DNA from 3 places in the Halomonas sp. PBN3 genome. Region 3 is predicted to be linked to each of the others. Evidence: riboswitches for the same ligand, from Rfam matches in the RefSeq annotation. Region 3 holds a riboswitch; each other region holds the start of a gene.
The links. Region 3 has a riboswitch for thiamine pyrophosphate ahead of Q673_RS26490 (sodium:solute symporter family transporter). Riboswitches for the same ligand answer to the same signal wherever they lie in the genome.
Positions count from the first base shown of each region.

Region 1: another riboswitch for thiamine pyrophosphate. It lies ahead of thiM (hydroxyethylthiazole kinase); the one in region 3 lies ahead of Q673_RS26490 (sodium:solute symporter family transporter).
Region 2: another riboswitch for thiamine pyrophosphate. It lies ahead of thiC (phosphomethylpyrimidine synthase ThiC); the one in region 3 lies ahead of Q673_RS26490 (sodium:solute symporter family transporter).

Region 1 is NZ_AXCA01000112.1:36,598-42,585, forward strand. Features, by position in the region: gene Q673_RS24180 (phosphoethanolamine transferase) at 1-124, shown strand, start outside; gene Q673_RS24185 (cytochrome b) at 133-651, opposite strand; gene Q673_RS24190 (DUF3413 domain-containing protein) at 757-2,598, opposite strand; gene Q673_RS24195 (hypothetical protein) at 2,796-3,056, shown strand; TPP riboswitch at 3,130-3,228, shown strand; gene thiM (hydroxyethylthiazole kinase) at 3,261-4,082, shown strand; gene thiE (thiamine phosphate synthase) at 4,072-4,689, shown strand; gene Q673_RS24210 (DMT family transporter) at 4,697-5,572, opposite strand; gene Q673_RS24215 (D-alanyl-D-alanine carboxypeptidase) at 5,680-5,988, opposite strand, start outside.
Region 2 is NZ_AXCA01000163.1:198,261-204,248, forward strand. Features, by position in the region: gene Q673_RS29645 (glycosyl transferase) at 1-1,127, shown strand, start outside; gene Q673_RS29650 (sugar phosphorylase) at 1,190-2,965, opposite strand; gene thiC (phosphomethylpyrimidine synthase ThiC) at 3,088-4,977, opposite strand; TPP riboswitch at 5,057-5,166, opposite strand; gene tenA (thiaminase II) at 5,252-5,920, opposite strand.
Region 3 is NZ_AXCA01000155.1:27,601-33,588, reverse strand. Features, by position in the region: gene Q673_RS26495 (TenA family protein) at 1-157, opposite strand, end outside; gene Q673_RS26490 (sodium:solute symporter family transporter) at 154-1,560, opposite strand; TPP riboswitch at 1,550-1,660, opposite strand; gene Q673_RS26485 (peroxidase-related enzyme) at 2,015-2,602, opposite strand; gene Q673_RS26480 (DUF3427 domain-containing protein) at 2,715-5,831, opposite strand.

The DNA of each region.
Region 1 (5,988 bases), on a different contig from region 3:
GTTCCACTCTCTGCTCGGGCTGCTTGGTGTGGAGAGCGAGGTTCGCAAGGACGCCCTGGACCTGACGGCAAACTGCCGCGCCCCGGAGGCACAAGCCCCCGGAGCGCTGATCACGCAGGAGTAGCAGAATATTCAGGCCATGCGCTTCAGGGTGTGGTCGCGCAGCCAGAACTGGTGCGCCAGGCTGGCCGCCACGTGGCCGCCGATCAGCAGCCACAGCAGGTTGGCCAGCACCTCGTGGGTCTCCTCGGCGGCCTCCTCCAGCCACTCGATCTCCGCCCCCGGGGCGATCAGCGGCAGGCCGAAGAACTCCACGCCCTGGCCGCTGCCCAGGGCGACGAGCAGGCCGCTCACAGGGATCACCAGCATCGCCGCGTAGAGCGCCAGGTGCCCCAACCGGGCCGCCCACTTCCAGTGCGCATGGGCCTCGAGCCGGCCGTGGTTGACCCGGCGCCACAGCAACCGGAACACCAGCAACCCCAGCAGCAGCACCCCCACGCTCTTGTGCAGTGCCATCGCCTCGCGCTCGCTCATCCCGACGATCTCCGCCAGCCACTCGGTGCCCAGCATCAGAAGCAGCAGCGTGGCCATGCTCCAGTGAAGCGCCCGCGAGACGGCGCCGTAACGTTGTTCGGAATCCAGCCAGTTCATGTCGTCATCCTCCTCGGTCGATGCACGACGACCGTTGTACCGCACCCAGGCTGACGCCAGCCTTAACGCCGCATTCATGCGCCGTTCATCTTCACCCGGTGCCGCTCAACGATAGAAGCGCGACAGCGCCTGCAGCACCTCGCGGGAGACCTCGGGGGCCGGGCGCACCTCCTCGAGCTCGTTCATGCGGTAGTCGTAGGCCTCGAAGGCGCCAGTCGGATGCACCGCGATCTGGTACTCCGGCAACAGGATGCCGTAGCCCATGTAGCTACCGGAGAGCAGCCAGTCGCGTGGGGCGCCGGGGGCGAGCAGGCTGCGCCCCAGGGTATAGCGCTCGGGGGCGGCCTCACAGCCGAGCAGTTCCTCCAGCAGCGTCGGGGCGATATCGGCATGCTGGGTGCGCCCCTCGAGCACACCGCCGGGGCGCCCCGGCAGGTGCATCACCAGCGGTACCTGGACCTGCTCCGGGGTGTAGTTGCTGCCGTGTCCCCAGTAGTTCCGCCCATGCTCGTTGAACGACTCGCCGTGGTCCGAGGTGATCACCACGGCGGTATCGTCGAGCCTGCCGCGTCGCTCGAGGTCGTCAAGCACTCGTCCGAGCTGCGCATCCACGTAGCGCGCCGCGGTACGGTAGCGATTCCAGTAGGGCTCGGGGTCGAAGTCAGGACCCAGTGCCATATGGTTGATCTGCTCCCAGTAGGGAGTGAAGCGCGGGAAGTCGGGGGGATGGCTGTAACCATGCACGGCGTCATAGAAGAGGAAGCCGAAGAAGGGCGCAGCGTCGGGCGCCTCCGCCGAGGCCTCCATCCAGGCCAGCCAGTCGTCGGTGATCTTCCGGTCGCGCTCCCAGGGCTCGCCCTGGGCCGGGGTCAGCGAGACGTCCTCAAGGCCGGCGAAGACGTTGCGGTCGAAGGCGGGGCTCACCAGGGTCGCCGAGGAGAGCACCTGGAAACGATAGTTGGCGGCCTCGAGCTTCTCCATCAGCACCGGCGGCGTCTGGCCGCCGGTGAAGGCATCCCAGTAGGTGACCGGCAGGCCGTAGAAGAGGCTGAACACCCCCGCCTTGGTGGAGTTGCCCCCACTGAAGTGCTCGGCGGCCCGGTACCAGCCTGGGCGACCGGCGTAGCGACTCAGGTTGGGCATCACCTCGGGGGTCAGCAGGTCGTGGCGCACGCTGTCCAGCACCACTAGCAGCAGGTTGTGGGGCGCGGCCGCCGGCGAGCAGCTCAGCGGCGCCGAGGGATAGGCCAGGTCATGGGCCTTGCCCTCGGCCGCCTCCAGCTCCACCCGGTCGCGCACCGCCTGGGGGTCGACCCAGCCCCGCTTGACGAACAGGCGCTTGGCGGTAGCGGGATAGAACAGCGGCACATGGCGAGTCATGCCGGTGATGTCGCGGTCGTAGTGGGCGTCGGCCCAGGCGTGCCAGCCATGCACCCCGAGCAGGGCCAGCAGGCCGAGGGCGAGTGCCGGCAGCACCGGCCGCGACAGTGGGCGCCGCTTGAGCCATAACCCCAGGGCCCCCTGCAGCGCCAGCATCGCCAGCACACCGCCGATGGCCAGGGCCCAGGCCAGCCAGGAGAAGCTGAAGACGTCGCCGCCAGCGTTGACCAGCAGATCGAGGATGAAACCGCTGAGGTGGAAGCGGTACTGGGCGTAGACGAAGGTGTCGAGCAGCAGCACCAGTTGCAACAGGCCGGCCCACAGGGTGGTGACCAGCCACAGCCAGGGCGCCCGAAGCAGCGGGGCCAGCAGCAGCAGCGGCAAGGCCCCCAGCCACACCAGAAGCCCGATATGGCCGAGGAACACCAGCAGCAGGTAGCCCCACTGCTCGGCGCCCTCGGGGGCCATGTAGGGGAGGTAGCGCAGACTGATCAGCCAGGCGAGCAGCAGGTTGGCCAGGGTCCAGGCGCCCAGCCAGCGCCAGCGATGGAGAAGGGATGCAAGCATGTGATGACCACGATCATGAAAGGGCCCGACACCAAGCCGCGATACACGGCCTGTCGGGTGGTGGAAAGGTACCGGGATCGGCGCCGTCACACTCTGGTCATGCCACCTTAAGCAATCCTTAAGGAAGGCGCGCCACAGTCATGGTGCATGCTGATACCGCCGCAACCCGAGGCAACACCATGACCCGGAGTCCGATAATGACACTCGCAGACACCCTCGTCGCCGAGAATCGCGCCATCGTGCCGCTGCTGCTCATCGGCCTGGCGTTGCTGGCCCTGGGCGTGCTGGCCGCCGGCTGGGAACCCATCGAGCTGCCGCTGGGGCTTGCTGCTCTGGGCACCCTGGCGCTGGTCCTGCTCACCCCCGAGCGCTGGCAAGACGAGGAAGCACGGGACACCGTCAACAGCCTGGTACTGGCCAGCCTGATCACCCTGGCGGGCTTCCATGTGATGGCATGAACCTCGCTGCTCGAGCGCCTCGCCAGAGGCATTGCTCGGCCTTTACAGTCCTCCCCGGGACGTGGATAGTGTGGCTCGACGACAGGGGCGCCGCGGCAATCGCCGTGGCTGAGACGCACCCTTGGAACCTGACCCGGATCATGCCGGCGTAGGGAGTCGTGCAGCCCGCCCCGCCGCCTGCACCTCCCGCGCCCGGGAGGAACGATGACCACCGCCACCCGCGGCCCGATCGACCCCGCCGCCCATCTCGCTCGCCTGCGCGAGCGCGCACCCCTGATTCATAACATCACCAACCTGGTGGCCATGAACCCCATGGCCAACGTGCTGCTGGCCCTGGGCGCCTCGCCGGCCATGGTGCATGCCCGCGAGGAGGCCGCCGAGTTCGCCGCCCTCGCCGATGCCCTGACGGTGAATATCGGCACCCTCTCCCCCCATTGGGTCGAGGCCATGGAGGAGGCCGCCGCGGCCGCACGGCTGGCGGGCAGGCCCTGGGTGCTGGACCCGGTGGCGGTGGGTGCCACCGCCTACCGCCGCGCGGCGGGCAGGCGACTGCTGGAGCGACGCCCCACGGTGATCCGCGGCAACGCCTCTGAGATCCTGGCCCTGGAGCATCAGGGAAGCGGTGGGCGCGGCGTGGACAGCAGCGATCCCACCGAAGCCGCCGAGCAGGCCGCAGTGGCCCTGGCCCGCCGCATTGATGCCGTGGTGGCGGTGACCGGCGAGGTCGACCGGGTCACCGACGGCCGGCGCCTCGCCCGTATCCCGGGCGGCCATGCGCTGATGCCAAGGGTCACCACCCTGGGGTGCGCACTCACCGGGGTGGTGGCCGCCTTCCTGGTGGGGGCCGAGGATCCCTTCGCCGCCACTGTGGCGGCGCTCGCCTGCTACGGCGAGGCGGGTCGCCAGGCCGGCGAGGTGGCGGCCGGCCCCGGCAGCTTCGCCGTGGCCTTCCTCGACGCGCTGTATGCCCTCGACGAACACCGACTCTCTGCCCTGCCGCCCCTGGAGGTGATCGATGCGCCTTGACCTCTCCCTCTATCTGATCACCGACCCCGCCCTGTGCGCCGGCCACGGCCTGGTGGAGACCGTCGTCGCCGCGGTGCGCGGCGGCGCCACGGTGGTCCAGCTGCGCGACAAGCACGCCGCGGACGGCGAGCTGATCGACCAGGCGCGGCGGCTCAAGGCGGCACTGGCCGGCAGCGGCGTGCCGCTGATCATCAACGACCGCCTGGCCGTGGCGGTGGAGAGCGGCGCCGACGGCCTGCATATCGGCCAGGACGACGGCGAGGTGGCCGAGGCCCGGGCGGTGCTGGGGGAGCAGGCGATCCTCGGCCTCTCGGTGCAGACCCTGGAGCAGCTGGCGCGCATCGACGCCGAGCGCCTCGACTACCTGGGGCTCGGCCCGGTGTTCGCCACCCCCAGCAAGCACGACCACGCCGAGCCGCTGGGCTTCGCGGGACTGGCCACCCTGGCGGCGGCGAGCCCCCTGCCCGGCGTGGCCATCGGCGGGCTCAAGGCGGAGCACGTGGCGGCGACACGCCAGGCCGGCGCCCAGGGCCTGGCGGTGATCTCGGCGATCTGCGGCATGCCGGACCCCGAGGCGGCGGCGCGCGCCTTCGGCCCGCGGGGCTGAGGTCGGCTCAGGCGGTGGGGCGGCGCTTGAGCGAGGTGCGCCCCTCGCGATAGGCGATGGCCAGTCCGCTGCCGATGATCAGGGCGCTGCCCACGAACACCCAGAGGTCCGGCATCTCGCCCCAGAACCACCAGCCCAGCACCACCGCCCAGAGCATGGCGGTGTAGTCGAAAGGGGCGGCGATGGCCGCCGGGGCATGGCGGAAGGCCAGGGTGATGAAGGCGGTGGCCCCCACCCCGAACAGCCCCGAGCCGAGGAAGCCCAGCCAGTGCCACGGCAGCGGCGCCTGCCACACCCAGGGCAGCAGCAGCCCGGTGATCACGAAGGGCACCAGGGTCATGTGGAAGACCATGGCCCAGAGGTGCTCGGTGGCCCCCCAGCGCCGCGCGGTAATCAGCATCAGCGCATAGAAGAACGCCGCCCCCACCAGCACCAGGGACCCCGGATGGAAGGCCTCGCCACCGGGGCGCACCACGATCAGCACACCGACGAAGCCCACCAGCGAGGCGGCCAGCACCGGCCCCTCGATGCGCTCGCCGAGGAGCGGCACCGAGAGCAGGGTCACGAACAGCGGCGCCACGAAGGCGATGGCCGTGGCCTCGGCTAGGGGCAGCAGGGTCAGGCCCAGCACGAAGCAGCCCATGGTGCCGGTGTAGATCAGCCCGCGCAGCAGGTGCACCCCGGGCCGCCGGGTGCGCAGCTTGCGCAGGCCGCCGGCGAAGTGGGCCAGCAGCGCGATCAGCGGCAGCGATACCAGGGTGCGGAAGAAGATGATCTGCAGCGGCGAGTGCACCTCGCCGAGCCACTTGGAGATGGCGTCGCCGACGGCCAGGCAGAGCACCCCCAGGCACATGAACCCGATCCCCTTGATCGACGCCGACATCCCGTCTCCTCGTGGCACTGGCCTCCAAAGGCGCCACCACGCCGGCAGGGAGCCGGCGGGGTGGGAAGAGGGATCAGACTAGAAGCTTCGCAGGCGAACGGCAACCGCTACATGCCGGCGCCGACCACCATGCAGTCGATGCCGTCGCGTGCCAGGCTGCGGCAGGCGCGGTAGGCCTGGTTCTCGTCGAGGTTGACCAGCCGGGCCCGGAACAGCGGCTGGGGCCCCGGCGCCTCGTGGATGTCGACCCGGGCGTTGGCCAGGTCGCTGGCCAGGCGGTCGGCGGCGCGGCCGGCCAGGCTGCGGGCGTTGTCGGGGTTGCTGAAGGCGCCCACCTGGACGCCCCAGCCGCCGCTGCGCCCCAGCGGCTCGAGGCGCTGGGTGGTGCGGCTCGCCGGCTCGTCGGCCTGGGCGAT
Region 2 (5,988 bases), on a different contig from region 3:
CGCGCCGCCGCCCGATGAGCCTGATCCTGCCCTCGCTCTACTCCGAGCTGGAGGGGCCGGCTCTGGAGCGCATCGTCACGGCGCTTGCCGAGGTGCCCTACCTCGCCGAGGTGGTGATCGGCCTGGACCGGGCCGACCGCGCGCAGTTCCGACACGCGCGGGAGTTCTTCGCCCGCTTGCCCCAGCGCCATCGCATCCTCTGGAACGATGGCCCGCGCCTGCGCGCCCTGGATGCCGAGCTGGAGGAGCACGGCCTCTCGCCCCGGGAGCCCGGCAAGGGGCGCAACGTCTGGTACTGCGCCGGCTTCGTCCAGGCCTCCGGGCGCGGCGCCGTGGTGGCGCTGCACGACTGCGATATCCTCACCTACGATCGCGGCCTGCTGGCGCGGCTCTTCTACCCGGTGGCCCATCCCCACTTCAACTACGAGTTCTGCAAGGGCTACTACCCACGCATCGCCGAGGGGCGGCTCAACGGGCGGGTGGCACGGCTGATGGTCACCCCGCTGCTGCGGGCGCTCAAGGCGATGCATGGCCCGCTGCCCTACCTGGAGTACCTGGACAGCTACCGCTACCCGCTCTCGGGGGAGTTCTCCATGCGCGCCGAGGTGCTCGACGGCATCCGCATCCCCGCCGACTGGGGCCTGGAGATTGGCGTGCTCTCCGAGGTGCACCGCAACCACTCCACCAAGCGGCTCTGTCAGGTGGACCTGGCCGACGCCTACGACCACAAGCACCAGCCGGTCTCCGCCGACGACCCCTCGGGCGGGCTCAACCGCATGAGCCTGGACATCGCCAAGGCGCTCTATCGCAAGCTGGCCACCCAGGGGGTGACCTTCAGCGCCGAGGGCTTCCGCACCCTCAAGGCCACCTACTACCGCCTGGCCCTGGACCTGATCGAGGCCTACGACCACGACGCACGAATGAACGGCCTCTCGCTGGATCGCCATGGCGAGGAGCGGGCGGTGGAGCTGTTCGCCGCCAACCTGCTGGAGGCCGGTAGCGCCTTCCTCGACAACCCCGGCGAGCGCCCTTTCATCCCCAGCTGGAACCGGGTGCGCTCGGCGATCCCGGACCTGCCGGAGCGGCTCCACGACGCCGTGGAGGCCGATAACCGCGGGGAGGTGTAGCCGGGTTGGCGCATGGCGATAAGGCCTGTCGCCCAATGAACCGCGTATGAGGCGGCCATCGCTCAGGGCGCCTGCACCAGCCACAGGCAGCGATAGGGCGCCAGGCTCGCCACTGGCGCCCAAGGGGCTTCCTCCAGCAGGTCGAACCAGTCACCCTCGGCCAGGGCTGGCAGCGCCAGCGGCTGGGGGGCGTCGGTGACGTTGTGGATCGCCAGCAGGCGACGCCCGTCGGGCAGCGGGCCGCGCTCCAGCGCCAGCAGCTCGCGCGGGGTCTCCAGCACCCGCTGGGAGGCGTCGGGGTGGAAGCAGGGCTCGCGGCGGCGCACCGCCAGCCGGCGGGTCAGCGCCTCGAAGACCATCCGGGTCGGCGTATCGGGGCTGTCCAGCAGCAGCTCCAGCTCGTCGCGGTGCCAGCGGCGCCGGTTGATGGAGCGCAGGCGTCCGCTGCGCTCCACCCCCTCCAGATCGTTGAGGGTTCCCGTCAGCACGTGGAGGTAGAGCGCGGGGATGCCCTGCAGGCCAAGCATCAGCTGCTGGCCGCACAGGAAGCGCTGCACCTGCCAGGGATCCGGCCCGCGCCGCGTCCCCTTCATGGCGTCGAACCAGGTGATGTTGATCTCGTAGGGGCTGTCGCTGCCGTCGTTGCGGCTGCGCATGCTGACGAAACCGCCGAAACGGTGCATCAGCTCCAGCAGCGCCTCGATCTCGTGCGGGGGAAGCCAGCCCTCCAGCGGACGCACGCCGATGCCGTCGTGGCTGGCGGTGAAGTTGAGGAAGCTGCAGCCGGGCGGCAGGCTCGGCAGGCTCTTAAGCCAGGCCGCCAGGGTGCCCGCCTCGCCGCTGGTCAGGGTGTGCAGCAGCAGCGGTGGCAGCGGGAACTGGTAGACCAGGTGCGCCTCGTCGGGGAGATGTTCGTCGGCAACGCGATCGAGACCCAGGTAGCTGAGGTTCTCGCGATGGGGCACGTTGGTCTCGGTGAGCAGCAGGGTGCCCGGTGCCACGTGGTCGACCACCGCGCGCAGCAGCCGCACCACCTCGTGGGTTTGGGGCAGGTGGATGCAGGGGGTGCCGACCACCTTCCACAGGTAGGCGATGGCGTCGAGCCGGATCACCCGGGCGCCCTGGCCGAGGTAGAAGAGCAGGATGCCGATGAACTCCAGCAGCACGTCGGGGTTGGCGAAGTCGAGGTCGATCTGGTCCTCGGAGAAGGTCGCCCAGAGGTGGCGGGTGCCCCGCCGCGTGGGCACCGCTACCAGCAGCGGCGAACTGCGCGGTCGCACCACCGCCGAGAGGTCGGTCTCCGGGTCCATCTCGATGAAGTAGTCGCGCCCCGGATGGCTGCCGGTCAGGTAGTCGACGAACCACAGCGACTCCCGGGAGACGTGGTTGAGCACCAGGTCCACCGCCAGGTCGTGTCGCCCGGCCAGAGCGCGCACATGGGACCAGTCGCCGAGGTCGTCGGCGACCTCGCGGTAGTGGATCACCGAGAAACCGTCGTCGCTGCTCCAGGGGAAGAAGGGCAGCAGGTGCACGCCGCTGAAGGTCTCCGCCAGGCGCGTCTCCAGGAAGTCGTCCAGCACCGCCAGGGGCGCGCGGCTCTCCTCCAGCAGGCTGTCGCCATAGCTGATCAGCCACTGGTCGCGCTCGCTCCAGAGTGGCGCATCGGGGGTGTCGGGGAGGGGCGGGGCCTGATGGGCCAGCAGGGTGAGCAGCCGGCGCAGCACCTCGTCGGCGCGCGGGCCGTAGAGGAAGGCCAGGTGGCCGTGGGCGCGGCGGCGGAAGGCCTCGGCGTCCAGCGAGACGGCGACGGAGGGGGTGAAGGGGGGGCGGTCTGACATGGCCGGGTCTCCTCGTGGCGACCCCTAAGCCATGCAGGGCCCGTGCCAGCCTGGCGGCATCCGCTGACGCAGCTCGCCGGCCCGGGGGCCGGCGAGATCCGTTCAGGTGGGCGGTGGAGGCATCACACCTCCTGGTAGAGCCGGCTGCCGGTCTCCCGGAACTTCTCCGCCTGTTCCTCCATGCCCTTCATCACCGCCTCCTGATCGCCATCGAGGCCGTTATCCCGAGCATAGTCTCGCACCTCCTGACTGATCTTCATGGAGCAGAACTTCGGCCCGCACATGGAGCAGAAGTGGGCCACCTTGGCGGAGTCCTTGGGCAGGGTCTCGTCGTGGTACTCGCGGGCGGTGTCCGGATCGAGGCCCAGGTTGAACTGGTCCTCCCAGCGGAACTCGAAGCGCGCCTTGGACAACGCGTTGTCGCGGCGCTGGGCGGCCGGGTGGCCCTTGGCGAGGTCGGCGGCGTGGGCGGCGATCTTGTAGGTGATGATGCCGGTCTTGACGTCGTCCTTGTTGGGCAGGCCCAGGTGCTCCTTGGGGGTCACGTAGCAGAGCATGGCGCAGCCGTACCAGCCGATCATCGCCGCCCCGATGCCGGAGGTGATGTGGTCGTAGCCGGGGGCGATGTCGGTGGTCAGCGGGCCGAGCGTATAGAAGGGCGCCTCGTGGCACGCCTCGAGCTGCTTGTCCATGTTCTCCTTGATCAGGTGCATGGGCACGTGGCCCGGGCCCTCGATCATCACCTGGACGTCGTGCTTCCAGGCGATGCGGGTCAGCTCGCCCAGGGTCTCGAGCTCGGCGAACTGCGCCTCGTCATTGGCGTCGGCCACCGAGCCCGGGCGCAGGCCGTCGCCCAGCGAGAAGGCGACGTCGTAGCGCTTGCAGATCTCGCAGATCTCCTCGAAGTGGGTATAGAGGAAGCTCTCCTGGTGGTGGAAGAGGCACCACTTGGCCATGATCGATCCGCCCCGGGAGACGATGCCGGTGACCCGCTTGGCGGTCAGCGGCACGTAGCGTAGCAAGACGCCGGCGTGGATGGTGAAGTAGTCGACGCCCTGCTCGGCCTGCTCGATGAGGGTGTCGCGGAACACCTCCCAGGTGAGGTTCTCGGCCACGCCGTTGACCTTCTCCAGGGCCTGGTAGATCGGCACGGTGCCGATGGGCACCGGGGCATTGCGGATGATCCACTCGCGGGTCTCGTGGATGTTCTGCCCGGTGGAGAGGTCCATGATGGTGTCCGCGCCCCAGCGGATGCCCCAGGTCATCTTGTCGACTTCCTCCTCGATGGAGGAGGTGACCGCCGAGTTGCCCAGGTTGCCGTTGATCTTCACCAGAAAGTTGCGGCCGATGATCATCGGCTCCGACTCCGGGTGGTTGATGTTGCAGGGGATGATGGCCCGGCCGGCGGCCACCTCGTCGCGCACGAACTCCGGGGTGATCTCCTCGGGCAGGCGGGCGCCGAACCCCTGGCCCGGATGCTGGTGGCCGAGGATGCGCTCGACATCGGCGGTACCCAGCGCCTGGCGGCGCTGGTTCTCGCGAATGGCGATGAACTCCATCTCCGGGGTGATGATCCCCTGGCGGGCGTAGTGGAGCTGGGTGACGTTCTTCCCTGCCTTGGCGCGGCGCGGGGTGCGGGTCAGATCGAAGCGCAGGTTGGCGAGCATCGGGTCGTTGGCCCGGCGCCGTCCGTATTCGGAGGTCGGACCGTCGAGCCACTCGGTGTCGCCGCGTTCATCGATCCATGCCCGGCGCAGCTCGGGCAGGCCGCGGCGCAGGTCGATCTCGGCCTCGGGGTCGGTGTAGGGGCCGGAGGTGTCGTAGACCAGCAGCGGCGGGTTTTCTTCGTCGCTGCCGGAGGTCTTGGTCGGCGACAGCGCGATCTCGCGGAAGGGCACGCGGATATCGGGGCGCGAGCCCTCGACATAGACCTTGCGCGAGCCGGGCAGCGGCTGGATGGCGGCCTCGTCGACCCTGGCGGTGTCGGCGAGGAAGTGGGCGGTCTTGCTCATGATGTCGGTCTCCCCAGGGGATTGTGGTGTTGTCAGGGAGGACAGGTGGGAGGGACAGGGGCCGCCGTGTGCTGTACCGGGCGGCGTGTCGCTTGATCCCTACGCTGGTCCTAGCCAGTTCAGGTTCAACGGGATCCATGCTTGGGCGCATGATCTCAGCCGTCGGTAACGGCACCCCGTCAAGCGAGTGGTCGGGCGACCTTTCGGCCACCAGTGTGACGCTGCCCGTCGGCCTGACCAGAGCCAGCGGGCGCATGATGATGGGGCCAGTGCTTCAGTCGGCGCGGTCCAGTCCCATCTGCCAGAAGTCGATCTCGAGCCGGGTGGCGTCGCGGAACACCTGAGTGAGCTCGGCGAAGCGCGCCGGGGTGACATCGGCGAGGCGGGCGTCGAGCCAGGCCTCCTCGGCGCGGCGGGCGGCCTGGAACGCCTCGCTCTCGTACATGGCGATCCAGGCGTCATAGGGGTTGGCATTGCCGCGGACCGTGCCGGCGCGGGCGTTGATCCAGTCGGCGATTTCGCCGTAGCCCACCAGGCAGGGGGCCAGGGCCACGTGCAGGTCGAGCAGGTCGCCGCGGTTGCCGGTATCCAGCACGTAGCGGGTATAGGCCATGGTGGCGCGGGCCTCGGGCAGCTCGGCCAGCGACTCCTCGGAGATGCTCCACTCGCGGCAGTAGCCCACGTGCAGCCCCAGCTCCAGGTCGACGATCGCCTTGAGCCCCTCATGGGCCTGACGCAGGTCGTCGAGGGTGCGGCTCTTGTAGGCGGCCAGGGCGTAGGCGCGCGCGAAGTGGACCAGGAAGAGGTAGTCCTGCTTGAGGTAGTGGCGGAAGGCCTCCTGCTCGAGGGTGGCGTCGGCGAGCTGGCGCACGAAGTCATGCTCGATATAGGCACGCCAGTCGTCGTGGCAGGCGGCGGTAAGGTCCTGGAAGCGATAGCCCATGGTCGTCTCCGGCATCGAGTGACGATCCGGGGTTCGGGCGAGGGAGGGAGTGGGGGTCGGGGGAACGG
Region 3 (5,988 bases):
AGTCGTCACCGGCGAGGCGACCCTCGGCCATGGCGTCGAAGAGCGGGTGGTCCACGGTGGCGGACCAGTCGGGCTCGCTGATCTCGCGCAGCCAGTCGGTGAGGCGCGGCGCGTCCTGCTGCGCCGCCCAGGCGGTCCAGTCGGAACGTGTCGTCACAGGGCATCTCCCTTGAGGGTGGAGTGAAATCTCGCGCCCGGACGCCACCAGGCGACCAGCAGGCTGACCAGCGTGGAGGCGACAAGCGCCCCCAGGAACGGAGGCAGCGTCGGGATGCTGTCCGGGAAGGTGGCCGCCAGCACCCCGGCGGAGAGGCTGCCCAAGGTGATCCAGCCCGGCAGCACCGCGCCGAGCAGTCCGGCCACGCCGCCCGCCACCGCGGCGAGTGGCGACATGCGACGCCACAGGCCCAGCAGCACCGGCACCACGATGGCGGCACACAGCAGGTCGGCGATCAGGAACAGCCGCAGCACCGAGAAGCCCTGCAGCGCCACCCACACCACCGGCAGCATCAGCGCCACCGTGACCAGGCGCGCCGCCCGCACCGAGAGGCCGCGCCGGCCGCCGCTTGCCACCGCCATGGAGGCGATGGCGTTCTGCAGGGTATCGACGCTGGAGGCCACCAGGGTCACCGCCAGCACCAGGGCCGGCAGGCCCAGCCAGGCCGGCGCCGCGGAGAGCAGCGCGAAGAAGGGAATCGGTGGCTCGCCCACGGGCAGCGCGTGCATCGCCGCCAGCATGCCGAGCCCGCCGATCGCCATCACCACCAGCAGGCTGCTGGCGCCGCCCAGCAGCGCGCCGCGGCCCAAGGCGCGGTCGTCCTCGGCGGCCCAGATGCGCTGCCAGTAGCCCTGGTGGAAGAGGTTGGCCGCGGTGACGGCGATCACCAGCGTCAGCGCCACGGAGAGGGCACTGCCGGCGGGAATGGCAGGCAGCGTCGCCTCGGCGGGTATCGGCGGCAGCCACCACCAGGCCACGCCGCCCACCAGCACCAGCAGGGCCAGCAGCAGCCAGGCCTGCCAGCGGTCGGTGGCGAGGCTCGCCCGCAGACCGCCCAGGGTGGTGTAGACCAGGGTGACCACCGCCACGCCGAGGATCACCAGCGCCGGCGGCACGTCCGAGAGCAGCGCGGCGATGGCGCCGATGGCGGTGAGCTCGGCGGCCAGGAAGAGCGCCATGTAAGCCACCGAGACGAAGGAGACCCAGCGCCGCACCCCGGTGCCATAGCAGGCCTCGGCGAACTCGCCGATGCTGCGGCCCTGCGGCAGGTGGCGGCGGATCGCCGGCCCGTAGAGACCCAGCACCAGGAACGGCAGCGAGGAGCCGATGGCATAGCCGGCCAGCGCCACCGGCCCCACGAAGGCACCGATCTCCGGCGGCGCGAAGAGAATCCAGGCACCCATGCCGGAGGCCAGGAACGACAGGCCGATGGCCTGGGCGCCCTGAGAGTTGCGGGCGGTGACGTAGTCATCGAGCAGGCCGTCGGCCCGGCGGGCCCGCAGGCCCAGAAAGGCAAAGCACAGAAGCGCCGCGCCGAGCACGGCAGACGTCAGGTAAGGCATGTCGCACTTCCTCCGCCGGTATTAACCGGATCAGGTTCCAGGGTCGGCGCTTGGCCCTCTCAGCCCCCGCGGATGCGGCGGGACTCCCCTGGCGACAAGTGAATGAATTGTGGGATCCCGGCTCAAGTCGCCGCATGGGCGGCCGATAACACTGGGATCGAGGGGCATCATAGCGTCGCCCCGTCCCGACGACCACCCCCGATCTGGAGCGCCCGATGCCCTACACCGGGGCCAGGAAAACTCCCTGGCTCACAGGATCGAGAAATTACTCTCGTCAAAACAAGCAGGCAGAAACCACCGCCGAGGTCTGAGACAATAGCGAGCTAAAGAACCCCGGCAGGAGAGACACCATGCGGAAGCTTTGCTCAGTCAGCCTTCTCGCACTCGCCATTTCCGGGTGCAGCGGTGTTCCCTTCGTACCCTTTATCTAGCGTCTGAGTGAACTGTCACCCGTTCACTTCTCTCGTGGCACCCGCCCCATCAGATAGAACTCCTCGTTGGGCGGGGTGCCGGTCAGGGTGACCAGGCGGTTGGAGAGGCCGAAGAAGGCGGCGATGGCGCCGATGTCCCAGATGTCGTCGCGGGTGAAGCCGGCGTTCGCCAGGCGGGCCTCCCACTCGTCGGTGAGCTCCCCCACATCGAGGCCGCAGTACATGGCGAAGTCGAGCATGGTGCGGTGGCGCTGGCTGATCGGGGCGGTGCGGTGGTTGATGGCCACCTGGTCGGCCAGCAGCGGGTCCTTGCTGTAGATGCGCACCAAGGCGCCATGGGCCACCACGCAGTAGGGGCAGCGGTTGCGGGCGCTGGTGGCCACCACGATCATCTCCTTCTCCGCCTTGGTGAGGGTGTCGGACTCCCGCTCCATCAGGGCGTCGTGGTAGGCGAAGAAGGCGCGGAACTCGGCCGGGCGGTGGGCCAGCATCAGGAAGACGTTGGGCACGAAGCCGGCCTTCTCCTGCACCGCCAGCATGGCGTCGCGGATATCCTCGGGCAGGTCCTGGATCGATTCGGGAACGGGAAAGCGGCTGATGGATGCGGTCATGGTGGCTCCTGGCGTTGTGGTTATTGTCGCCGAACCAAAATAGCAGCTTACGTTAACGTAAACATGCCTACCAAAGCCGCACTCGACATCCAGAACCGGCCTGGCGCTATCGCTACGCCGGCCTCGCCTCCTCGAAGAGCTCGGCCGGCATGGGGTGTACCAGCTCCCAGGTCATGGCGATCGGCCGGTCTCCCTGGTAACTCTTGAGAGCCTTGGCCGGCCCAAGGAAAGTAAAGGGTGCCGTCTCGCCGTCGGTGCGCTTGGTCAGCCTGGCGAAGAACAGGATGGTATAACCGCGCTCCTCGAAGTGCAGGTAGTTCTGCCCCGTTGCACTGGCCTGACTGGTGTTCGACTGACTCTCCCAGTGCAGCAGGGTGCGACTGATGGGGTAATCTCGGTAGCGTGTGGTGGGGGAGAAGTCGGTGTCATCCTTTTGGAAGGTCACCAGATGGATATAGGCACGGACTTCCTTTGCATGGATCACCCCTACGCCGGTGGCGCCCGGCTTTTCCAAGCTCGACAACCCGAGTGCTGCCTTGATCTCTGGCAAACCATAGGTGCCATACAGGAGTAGCTCGCAGTCGAAAGGCAGCTCATTCAGACGTCGCAGGGGCACCTGCTGATGAGCTCGCTTCCAGGCCGCAATCTCGGCGGCATCAGCCGCGACACTGGGATTGGCGCGCCACTTACATAGCGATTCTTCCAGGCTATCGACGCCAAGCCGGCCGCCCTTCTGCCCCCATAGTAGATAGTGCAGCGCCGTTTGCCGTCGGGTGTCATAGCGCCCCAGGGCCTCCTCGACGCCCTCTGCCTCGCCGAGAGTCTCGATGGCCGACAGCAGTTCGGGGTCGCTGCGCAGTGCGATCCGCGGTAGCGCCTTGCGTGCCTGGTCGATATCAGGATCCTCAGGCATCGCTTGGCGGTCGGCCATGGCCTTCCACTCCGACCAGCTACGACGCGACAACACCTGCACCGGGGTCAGGCCGGTCACCTCCAGGAAGCGCCCGAAGGTCAACGGCGTCCCGACCTCTTCCTGCCAGGTGCGCAGTGTCTCGGGGATAAATTGATTAAGATCGGCCAGTACCGAGCGGATCTTGCTCAGCACCCGCTCCCGCGCCACCCGCTCAAGCTGGATGCTGCAGCCGGGAGGCAGGCTGGGGAAGTCGGCCTCCACCTCACGATCCAGCCGTTGGCGCCTCCCGGAGAGTAGCGATGTGAACTTGGTATCCAGGCGGTAGCGGCGATGCGTCTGTCCCACGAAATCCAGGGCGGTAAGGCACTCCTTCCCCGGCGCATGACGCAGCCCACGCCCTAACTGCTGGAGGAAGACCGTCAGGCTCTCGGTCGGCCTCAGGAACATCACCAGGTTGATATCGGGAACATCGACCCCTTCGCTCAGCACGTCCACCGTGAACAGGAAGGGCAGCTTTCCGTCACGGAACTCACGTAACCGTTCGGCGCGAACCTCCGCCGGCGTGCCGCCGACCAGGACCGCGGCCCGATACTCATCGCCCAACCGATTGAAACACTCGGCCATGTATTCGGCATGGCGAACGCCGGCGCAGAACCCCACCCCACGGACGCCGTGAAGATCGGGTTGATAGCGCTTCAGCGCCTGCAGGACAGTGTCCACCCGCTGCTTGGCACGGATGTCATCGCCGGTAAGCAGGTTTTCTAGCTGGCGGGCGTCATAGCGGCCGTTGCGCCACAGGGCGTCATCACTGAGGTCGACGCTATCGCTGACCCCGAAGTAATGGAAGGGGCATAGCAGCTTCTCTTCCAACGCCTCCGGAAGGCGAATCTCGGCGGCGAAGTCACCATCGAAGTCCGGCAGGATGCTGCTGCCATCCATGCGCTCGGGCGTAGCCGTCAGGCCCAGCAGCACGGCTGGCTGTAACGCCTCGAGTAAAGGCCGGTAGCTACTGGCGGCCTCATGATGGGCCTCGTCGATCACCACGTACTGAAAGTGTTCCGTCCCTAGCGGCTCCCAGGGACGCTGTCGATTGAGTGTCTGCACCGAGGCAAACAGGTGGCGCTGCTCCGTCGGTACATGGCCACCCACCCAGAGCTCACCGAAGTTCTGGTCGCGTAGCACGGTGCGGTAGCAGGCCTGGGCCTGCTCCAGGATCTCCTTGCGATGGGCGACGAAGAGCAGTGGCACCCGGCGCTTCTCATGCTCACAGACTCGTCGATAATCCAGCGCCGAAATCACGGTCTTACCGGTGCCGGTCGCCGCGACCACCAGGTTGCGAAACGAGCCGCGCTGACGAGCGGCATCGATGGCTTCCAGGATTCTCAACTGAAAGGGGCGCGGCGTGATGTCGGCAAAGAAGGTCGCCCCACCTTGAGCTTGAGCCTTATGGGTCGCGACCGCCCGCCGAAAGCGCGAGAAATCGTCTGGCGTATAGGGCTCAAACTCGTCGCTCTCCCAGTAGGCCGCAAACTCCGCTTCGAAGCGCTCGAGGATATGCGCCATGTCCTGAGCGGTGATCTTGACGGTCCACTCCAGTCCCTGGGTCATCGCCGAGTGGGACATGTTCGCCGAGCCGATATAGGCCGTGGAGTAACCACTCTCGCGGCGAAAGTGATAGGCCTTGGCATGCAGGCGCGTGCCGCCGGTGTCGTAGGAGACCCGCACGGTGACATTGGGCTGCTGAGTCAACCACTCCAGTGCCGTCGGGTCGCTGGCACCCATGTAGCTGGTGGAGATCAGACGCACCGGTATGCCGCGATCGGCCAGGCGCTCGAAGGCGGGCATCAGCAACCGAAGCCCCGACCATTTGATAAAGGAGACCAAGATGTCGACGCCGTCGGCGGTAGCCATCTCGGCGCGCAGTTCGTGTTCGAGGGGCGGATCATGTCCCAGCCCCGTGAGAAGGGCGCTGGTCGCCAAGGGCGTCGCCGGTCGTGGGAGTGGGTGACTCCCTTTGCCCAGCTCGCTGAGTATTGGTTTATCCACCTCCAGCAGCTTCTTACGCGCCAGATAGTCGAGGCCATCGGTGGCCGAGATCAACTCGATCAGGCGATTGAGGAGCGGCAGGCGTCGGTCGGCGTCGACAATTCGCAAGGCTTGATGAAGCATCTGGCCGAGGAACTGGGCGTAAGCGTGAGGAGCCGACTCATCGTCGAGCTTACGTAACACCGGCTTGAGCTCTGGATGCCCCTCCAGCTGTCCCCTGAGCTCCTCATCGAGCAGTCGTTCGTAGAGCCCTTCCGGCAACCGTTCCATGGTGTCTATCCCCTGCCCCTCGATGCCCTCCAGGGTAGCAGCAAAGGACTGCCTCGGGAGACCTGCAGCCTCCATTCGCCCGGCGGAGCCGGCCTCCCACAGGAAGTCTGCCACGGAAGCTATGAGCCGAAAGCACGCGGCCCCGCCTCTCTCGAGG